3 regions of the Rouxiella badensis genome follow, and region 3 is predicted to be linked to each of the others. Evidence: predicted binding sites of a transcription regulator. Region 3 holds the regulator's gene; each other region holds the start of a gene.
The links. The regulator Fur, encoded in region 3, represses iron uptake genes when iron is present. The targets are predictions, from matches to a motif close to ATAATAATGAGAACNACTATCAA.

Region 1: the regulator Fur is predicted to act here: its motif matches at 1,570-1,592, upstream of fes (enterochelin esterase).
Region 2: the regulator Fur is predicted to act here: its motif matches at 1,596-1,618, upstream of bfd (bacterioferritin-associated ferredoxin).

Annotation. Positions count from the first base shown of each region.
Region 1 is NZ_CP114062.1:4,426,140-4,429,351, reverse strand. Features, by position in the region: gene O1V65_RS20490 (MbtH family protein) at 1-145, opposite strand, end outside; gene fes (enterochelin esterase) at 132-1,523, opposite strand; gene O1V65_RS20480 (pentapeptide MXKDX repeat protein) at 1,754-1,984, opposite strand; gene O1V65_RS20475 (molybdopterin-dependent oxidoreductase) at 2,045-2,839, opposite strand; gene O1V65_RS20470 (cytochrome b/b6 domain-containing protein) at 2,847-3,212, opposite strand, start outside.
Region 2 is NZ_CP114062.1:4,384,929-4,388,140, reverse strand. Features, by position in the region: gene rpsJ (30S ribosomal protein S10) at 1-263, opposite strand, end outside; gene bfr (bacterioferritin) at 795-1,286, opposite strand; gene bfd (bacterioferritin-associated ferredoxin) at 1,363-1,557, opposite strand; gene tuf (elongation factor Tu) at 1,715-2,899, opposite strand; gene fusA (elongation factor G) at 2,971-3,212, opposite strand, start outside.
Region 3 is NZ_CP114062.1:2,884,134-2,887,345, reverse strand. Features, by position in the region: gene glnS (glutamine--tRNA ligase) at 1-1,155, shown strand, start outside; gene fur (ferric iron uptake transcriptional regulator) at 1,306-1,752, opposite strand; gene fldA (flavodoxin FldA) at 1,994-2,521, opposite strand; gene ybfE (LexA regulated protein) at 2,864-3,145, opposite strand.

The DNA.
Region 1 (3,212 bases), 1.5 Mb from region 3:
AATCAGCGCGCAATGCCGGCCCAAAAATCGGCTGCCAGCCCGCAGGAATTTCGCTGAAATCCGGCCACAGGCTGAACTGCTTCTCCTCGTTTTCCAGGATCAGACTGCGCTGATTTTCGTCATCGAAGGGGTTAAGCTTTTCCATGCTGAGCTCCTGACTTGATTGAATTTAATGAAAAAGAGAGAGAGGGCTGACGAGCGATGAATTTCTCGGCCCAAAGCGCCTGCAGGCCGTCAACCAATCCACCGCGCCAGCACAGCGCGTCGTGTCCGCCTTCAACGATGCGGTAATGCACGCTGTGATTGGAGTCCTGCAGAATGTTGACCAGGCTGTCGTTCACCTGATGAATCAGGCCTTCATGCCTACCGGCCTCCATAAATATTCTGAGTGCGGCGTTCTGCCCCAGTCCCTGCTGCACCTGTTTTGGCAGCCAGCAGGCGTCTTCGGGCACCGTGTGGCGCTGCAGCATATCGCGACGCGGCCACCAAAATGAGCCGGACTGTGCCAGCACGCAGCCAAAGCGTTGCGGCCAGTGAAGCGCGGCGTACAGCGACGACAGCCCGCCAAAGCTTTGCCCTGCGACTACGGTTTTGGACGGGCTGCGCGTATGAGGCGCCAGGCTCGCGACCTCCGGCAGCAGCTCTTCCTGCACGGCTAACCAGAAATCAGGGTTGCAGGTGAGCTCTTCGCTGCGGTGCTGGGTGTCGATCGCCTCAATCAGCACGTACACCGCTTCGGGCAATTTTCCCTGCGCCGTTTGCTGCATCAGCGGTTCCCAAATCGGCATTTTCTGCGACCAGAATTGGCCGTCGAGCAGGATAGCCAACGGGCGCGATGCGGGGTTCTCACTTTCACCGGTGGTATAGATCCACACCTTGCGCTCATTGCCAAGACGAGAGCTATTCCACTGATAACGCTGTATTTTAGCTGGCGGTGCGGGCATACAGAGTCCGCTGGAGGTGGCGTAACAGTCAAAATCTTGCCAGGCAGGCTGGGCAGGTGCATCCGGCAGGCTTACGCCGGAAAGCGCGTGGCCCTTCGCACCGGGCCAGCTGCGAGTTGGATTCAGTAGATCATGGCTCGCGCTGGCAAAAATGCTTCTCCACCAGCTGCGCACCGCAAACATACGGCCGAACGCATCTTCTGCATCATCGGGAACACCGCGGTCCTCGACGCTCGGGATAAAGCTGTAGCTGCCGCGCCAGTCGGATTTCAGTTCGATTTGCCAGTGCCAGACGTCGGTTCCACTCAGGCGCTGTAGGCTTTGAGGCGGCGATGACTGATGGTGATCGGTAAGACAGTTAATGTTGATCCAGACCCGTTTGTAGGCGGAGGTAAATTCACTCCCCTGCGGATCGCGCCAGAAGAAGGTGACTTTGCATCGCCCCTCACCGGAGGGCTCTATCCAGGGCGTACCCCGTCGAGCGACTTCCAGCCACCAACCGCTGCTCCCTGCATGCTTGCTGTTTAACAGCGTTTCGCTCGCTGATGTCGACAGCCTGTCTAAACAATCTGGTTTCAAAACAATTACTCTTGTTATGATTCAAAAACATTAAACGGTACAGAGAATAGTATTGATAATTATTTTCATTTGCAATAGCGTGTAACCAACCATGAAAATAACGGCGTGATGTTTTGTGCAGGATTGACGCTAACGCGGGTAACTTGCTGGCAGTGTTAGTTTTTGAGGGGATATTGTTAGGCTTAATTCTGACTCCGCGTACCAAACACACGGAGTCAGTCGAGGCGAACCTATTGGCTCATCGCAGATTTTTTCTTCATTTCATCTTTCTTCATCTTGCCTTTAGACATCGAATCTTTGGACATAGAATCTTTGGACATAGAATCCTTAGACATCGCGTCTTTAGACATCCCCATACTGTCTTTCTTGACCACTGGCTTTTTCATCGCATCCTCAGCGTGTGCGCCCATCATGCCCAACATCAATGTTGAAGAGATCAAAACAGCGATTAACTTTTTCATAGTATTTCCTTCTAAGGTAAGAAAATGCACGGAGTGTGCAGGGTCATTCAGAATTCGTCTTTAGCTACCGCCAAACCAGTTGTACCCCTGATCCTCCCAATATCCGCCGGGATAGGCGTTAGTCACCTCAATCACCTTGATATGTTTTGGATTCTTGTAGCCAAGCTTGGTCGGCATTCTTAATTTCATAGGGAAGCCATACTGACGCGGCAAAATCTGACCGTCATAAGTCAATGCCAGCAACGTTTGGGGATGCAGCGCAGTCGCCATATCAATGCTGGTGTAATAGTCATCAGCGCATTTGAAGCTCACGTATTTAGCATTGAGATCCGCACCGACCAGCTTCAAGAAAGTTGAAAATGGAACCCCTCCCCACTTACCGACTGCGCTCCAGCCTTCTACACAGATATGACGGGTTATCTGGCTGACCTGAGCCATCTGATAAAGTTGAGTCAGCGACCAACTGGATTTGTCCAATACATTGCCCGCTATCTGCAGACGGTAAGTCTGGGCATCCACCTCTGGAGCCTCCTCTTCGCCGTAAAAGGCGTTAAAAGGAAAGGGGCGAGTTATCATCGATTCGGCATATTCCGGTGCCAGACGATCCGCGCCAAAGAGCCACGCCTGTACTCTGTCGTTAAAGCCGGAAATTGCAACCAAGGCCTTTTCCACACTGCTGTTATCGCTGATATCACAGCCCGTGAGCATCACCATCCCGCCAAGCGTCAGGCCCTGTCGCAAAAAATGGCGGCGGGAGGTTGACCCGAGCTTACGAGCAATCAAGCGCTGAGCCTCATGGATCACGTCCTGCGTATCGGCATTCGGAATAATGATTTTGCTGTCTTTTTTTCTCATGATGGCCTCAGCGTCCGCGCAGCATTGCCAGTAATGTTCTGGGTACCAACATCACCATAATTAAATGGACGGCGACAAAACCGACCATCGCTGACATGGCAAAAAAGTGTACGTAGCGAGCAGCATCAAACCCGCCCATCAAGGTTCTTAATAATGGAAACTGCACCGATTTCCACACCACCAGCCCGGAGACCACCAACAGGACGCCATCTGCCATGACGAACAGATAAGCAACGCGCTGCACCGTGTTGTAATGACGTAAATCGTTGTGCGCCAGCTTGCCTTTCACGGCGGCAAGAAGATCGTCCCACAGTGCGCGCGGGGTTACCGGAAAGAATTTTTTCTGTAATCGGCCGGTGGCAACGTTCATCAG
Region 2 (3,212 bases), 1.5 Mb from region 3:
ATCAGAGCATCAACGGTTTTCTCGGTTGGCTCAACGATGTCAACCAGACGCTTGTGAGTGCGAATCTCATACTGATCGCGCGCATCTTTATTGACGTGCGGAGAAATCAGAATGGTAAAGCGCTCTTTGCGGGTCGGCAGCGGGATTGGACCACGAACTTGCGCACCAGTGCGCTTCGCGGTCTCAACGATTTCCGCAGTTGATTGATCGATCAAACGATGATCAAACGCTTTCAGGCGGATACGGATTCTTTGGTTCTGCATGAGACCAGAGCTCCAATTATTTTAAACGTAAAATGATTACTCCTCGGTCCCATTTCGATTGATGGGAGAGTGTAATCGTTCTTCACATAACCCCCATATCGGGAGTATTGTTTGCCAGACGGTTATTTTGTCTGACAACTAATTCATATCGAATTAGGCTTACCAAGATTAGGTAAGCCCGCGCATTATACGTAACTCACCAAACATAGCAACCCCTCCTGACAATAAAGTGCGTTTATTTCGTACACCCTGCCCTTCTCGCGAGAGTGACACAGGTTGATAAACGGCATCTATGACCGCAGCTACGGGAGTTTTACAAATGGCGGCGTGAAGTAGCTGAATTGGGTTAGAGTATTTTCCCTTGGGGGCGATATCTGCGCTGACAGTGAGAATAGCGATGCTGGCACTGGGATTTTTCGGCTTGAGGAGGTGCTGTTGAGAAAGGCTAAGGGGAGTTTTATATCAGCCAGCGAGTATGCAGCCTGGCTGATCCCTTATGCATGGTCTGCGTAACGATTAAGTAAAGAGAGACTAGTGGGACGCTTTTGCTGATTCTTCTTTAATCTGGGTCTGAATGTAATTTTGAATACCCACGCGTCCTATCAGGTCAACCTCGGTTTCTATCCAGTCTATGTGGTGCTCTTCATCGGCCAAAATAGTAATCATCAGGTCGCGGCTTACATAGTCATGAATGGAATCGGCATAGGCAATGGCCTCACGTAAATCTTTGGCACCGTCGAGTTCAAGCACCAGATCAGACTTGAGCATCTCCTCAACGTCTTCACCGATATTAAGCTTGCCGAGATCTTGCAGATTGGGAATGCCCTCAAGGAACAGGATACGCTCGATGTAGATATCGGCGTGTTTCATTTCATCGATGGATTCATGGTATTCAATGCCGTTAAGTCGCATTAAACCCCAGTTCTTGAACATTCTGGCGTGAAGAAAATACTGATTGATGGCAACAAGCTCGTTTCCAAGCAACTTGTTGAGGTGCGAAATCATTTTGGTATCGCCTTTCATAGGAATCCCCTCCGCTATAGGTTCTAAGAGTGTAGAACCACTTAGCAAAGAGTGAAAGAAATACCCCTACTAATTATCAGGCGACCTCGATGATGTAAGTGGCGTTATCTTGCTCCTCTACCAAGATCTCCCTGGCTTGTCTGATGCATTTACCACAGTCAGTCCCAATCGGGCAAAGTTGGCGAAGCTCTTTCATCGTTTGTGGCTGATGCTGTTGAACGACTTTGCGGATCACTTTATCAGTGACTGCGTTACACAAACACACGTACATACGGGAACTCAATATTCAATCAATTCACATAACTGTAAATGAGAATCGTTTTTATTTCAATTCTGTTTGTAGAAATTTACATTGTCACTTCTGCTGAAAACGGGCAAAAAAAAGGGTGCCTAAGCACCCTCTTTTATATTCCTAAATTTATCAGCGATTAAGCGATAACTTTAGCAACAACACCAGCGCCTACAGTACGGCCGCCTTCACGGATTGCGAAACGCAGACCGTCGTCCATCGCGATTGGGTGGATCAGGGTAACAACCATGTTCACGTTGTCACCAGGCATTACCATCTCAACGCCTTCTGGCAGTTCGATGGTACCGGTCACGTCAGTTGTACGGAAGTAGAACTGTGGACGGTAGCCTTTGAAGAACGGAGTATGACGACCGCCTTCATCTTTGCTCAGGATATAAACTTCTGAGTCAAATTTGGTGTGTGGTTTGATTGAACCTGGTTTAGCCAGAACCTGACCACGTTCGATGTCTTCACGCTTGATACCACGCAGCAGAACACCAACGTTCTCGCCTGCACGACCTTCGTCCAGCAGTTTACGGAACATTTCAACGCCAGTACAAGTAGACTTAACAGTGTCCTTGATACCCACGATTTCAACTTCTTCACCAACTTTAACGATACCGCGCTCAACACGACCGGTAACAACGGTACCACGACCGGAGATGGAGAATACGTCTTCGATTGGCAGCAGGAACGGCTTGTCGATAGCGCGCTCTGGTTCTGGGATGTAAGAATCCAGGAAACCAGCCAGTTCGATGATTTTAGCTTCCCACTCTGGCTCGCCTTCCAGTGCTTTCAGCGCTGAACCACGAACAACTGGCAGGTCATCACCAGGGAAGTCATAAGCAGACAGAAGTTCACGAACTTCCATTTCTACCAGTTCCAGCAGCTCTTCATCATCAACCATGTCACATTTGTTCATGAATACGATGATGAAAGGAACGCCAACCTGACGACCCAGCAGGATGTGCTCACGAGTCTGTGGCATAGGGCCATCAGTCGCAGCAACAACCAGGATAGCGCCGTCCATCTGAGCAGCACCGGTGATCATGTTTTTAACGTAGTCGGCGTGCCCTGGGCAGTCAACGTGCGCGTAGTGACGTGATGGGGTGTCATACTCAACGTGGGAAGTGTTGATGGTGATACCACGTGCTTTTTCTTCTGGTGCGTTATCGATCTGGTCGAATGCACGAGCAGAACCGCCGTAGGTTTTAGCCAGAACGGTGGTGATAGCAGCAGTCAGGGTAGTTTTACCGTGGTCAACGTGGCCGATAGTACCAACGTTGACGTGCGGTTTGGAACGTTCAAATTTTTCTTTAGACACGGATATATTCCTTACTATTGTGCTCTCCCCTCAAGGAGAGAGCACGGGATCATTGTGTTAAAAACCTAGGCTTATTTACCACGGGCTTCGATTACGGCCTGTGCAACGTTGCTTGGCGCGTCATCATACTTCAGGAATTCCATGGAGTAAGATGCACGACCTTTGGTCAGTGAACGCAGCTGAGTTGCATAACCGAACATCTCGGAAAGCGGAACTTCAGCGTGAATCACAACGCCAGTCGCGTTAGATTCTTGGCCTTTCAGCATACCACGACGACGGCTAAGGTCACCGATAACGTCACCAGTGTTCTCTT
Region 3 (3,212 bases):
CTGCGCGCCAAGATTGACATGGCGTCACCGTTCTTCGTGATGCGTGACCCGGTACTGTACCGCATCAAGTTTGCAGACCATCACCAGACTGGCAACAAGTGGTGCATCTACCCAATGTACGATTTCACCCACTGCATTTCCGATGCGCTGGAAGGGATCACCCACTCACTGTGTACGCTGGAGTTCCAGGACAACCGCCGTCTGTACGACTGGGTATTGGATAACATCACCATTCCTTGCCATCCGCGTCAGTACGAGTTCTCTCGCCTGAACCTCGAATACGCCATCATGTCCAAGCGCAAGCTGAGCCTGCTGGTGACCGAGAAGATTGTTGAAGGCTGGGACGACCCGCGTATGCCAACGGTTTCCGGTCTGCGTCGCCGTGGCTATACCGCCAAGTCTATTCGCGAATTCTGCCGTCGTATCGGCGTGACCAAGCAGGACAACAACGTCGAAATGGCGGCGCTGGAATCCTGTATCCGTGATGACCTCAACGAGAATGCACCGCGTGCAATGGCCGTCATTAACCCGGTTAAAGTGATCATCGAGAACTTTGCCGGCGATGCGGTTCAGTGGGTTCAAATGCCTAATCACCCGAGCAAGCCAGAAATGGGCTCACGTGACGTGCCGTTTACCGCTGAAATTTACATCGATCAGGCTGACTTCCGCGAAGAGGCCAATAAGCAGTACAAGCGTCTGGTGCTGGGAAAAGAAGTCCGCCTGCGCAATGCCTACGTGATTAAAGCAGAACGCATCGAGAAAGACGCCGAAGGCAATATCACGACGATTTTCTGTCGCTATGACGTGGATACCCTGAGTAAAGATCCTGCCGATGGCCGCAAGGTTAAAGGTGTGATCCACTGGGTTTCTGCTTCAGAAGGCAAGCCTGCTGAGTTCCGCCTGTATGACCGTCTGTTCAGCGTAGCGAACCCGGGTCAGGCGGAAGACTTCCTGACCACCATCAACCCAGAGTCTCTGGTCATCGCCAACGGTTTTGTTGAGCCGAGCCTGGCGAATGCAGAGGTTGGTGTGAGCCTGCAGTTTGAGCGTGAAGGTTACTTCTGCGCCGACAGCACTTACTCTACCGCCGAGCACCTGGTGTTTAACCGCACCGTGGGGCTGCGCGACAACTGGGAAAGTAAGCCAGTCGCATAATTGATGCGCTGACTTAATTGAAAACGCAGCCATTGGCTGCGTTTTTTTATGCCTGAATCTTAAACCGCAGGCATAAAAAAACCGCTTTTCAGCGGTCATTTTATTTCCAGCTCTGCTCTTATCCCTGAGAGACAGAACTTGGGCAAGGTATTAGCCTTTACCGTGCAGCGTTTCGTCTTCAATACAGTTGCCTGCTTCGCAGTGGCCGTAAAGATAGAGGCTGTGGTTGGTTAATTTGATGCCGTGGGTTTTTGCAATTTCACGCTGACGCGCTTCGATGTATTCGTCGCGGAATTCGATCACACGACCGCAGTCGAGGCAGATCAAGTGGTCATGGTGATGCTGCTGAGTCAGTTCAAATACAGACTTGCCGCCTTCAAAGTTGTGGCGGGTAACAATGCCGGCGTCGTCAAACTGGTTCAGGACACGGTAAACCGTGGCAAGACCAATTTCTTCGCCCATATCAATCAGTTCTTTGTACAAATCTTCCGCACTGACGTGATGACCTGCCGGGGCTTGCAACACTTCCAGGATTTTCAAGCGTGGAAGCGTGACCTTTAAGCCGGCTTTCTTCAGTGCGGTGTTGTTGTCAGTCATGCGGATTTAGTCCTGTCACTATGCTAATCACGTTAATGAAAACGGTGGGCTGTTCACAAAAATCGTTCCTGCCTGAATGTTGTTTCTCAAAAAGGCAGGAATAATAAAACCAGATACAGTAAGTGTACCTTGATACAGCTGAAAGTTACAATTTTGTGCGAGTTAAATTGTTAATTTCAGTGATAGTTTGGCCCTTTCAGGTTTAACCCTAATGATTCAGGGCCTTAGCCTTTGTGTGGGATTAACCGATAATCTCAGCGAGGCTCAACTCTTCACTAATTTGTTTAACCCAGGCGTCAACACGTTCGTTGGTCAGCTCTGGTTGACGGTCTTCGTCGATAGCCAAACCGATGAAATGCTTGTCGTCCGCCATGCCTTTAGACGCTTCGTAGTGGTAACCTTCGGTAGACCAATGTCCGACAATCACGGCGCCGCGTGGTTCAATAATATCGCGTACGGTGCCCATTGCGTCACAGAAGTACTCTGCGTAGTCTTCCTGGTCGCCGCAGCCGAACAGCGCAACCAGCTTGCCTTCAAAATCTATCTCTTCCAGCGTTGGGAAAAAATCGTCCCAGTCACACTGTGCTTCACCGTAATACCAGGTCGGGATACCGATCAGCAGAATATCGTATTTTTCCAGATCTTCTTTGCTGCTTTTGGCGATGTCCTGAACGTCAGCAACATCTTTACCCAACTGCTTCTGGATCATTTTTGCGATGTTTTCGGTGTTTCCGGTGTCGGAACCAAAGAAGATACCTACTACTGCCATAAGCTTATCTAACCTCTTGTTCTTTAATAGACTCAGAGAGTCTGCTTTTTCGTCCGCGGCGTGCGAGTCAATTTATGCAGGATGATAACAAACTCGGCGGAGAGAGAACATATTCTCATCCGCATCAGGCTGCGTGAATACCCCGTTGAAGCACGGATTTAGTGACGCCAATGTTAATGCGGACCTGTTTAGGATGCATACCCGTATTTTTGATGTGAATAGTTTATCGGGCAATTCAGGCAAGCGTTATCGCCTTTGTGTGCTCTGTTGCGGAAGTTTACAAGATGAAACGCTAACGGCGGGTAACCGAAAGAGTTACCCGCCCGCATCAGAATACGATGACTAGCTATCCTGACCGTTCAGATGTGACAGCAGCATCTGTTCAATCAGCTCGCTACGACTGATATTTTGTTGTTCCGCCAACTTGTTTAGCGCATCCACAGCTTCAGCATTGATCTTCAGCTCTACGCGACGTAAACCGTTGTTTTTGTCACGGCGAAGCTGATTACGCTTGTTAATCCTGAGCTGTTCATCGCGAGAAAGCGGATTTGTTTTTGGACGTCCCGGACGGCGATCGTCTGCGAACAGATCAAGCGTCGTGCGATCCAGTTGTTCTTTTGCCATAGGTAGCGGTACAACTAGGGAAGTTACATCGAAAAGCGACCTAAGCCCTTTTCAGATGAGATGGTTA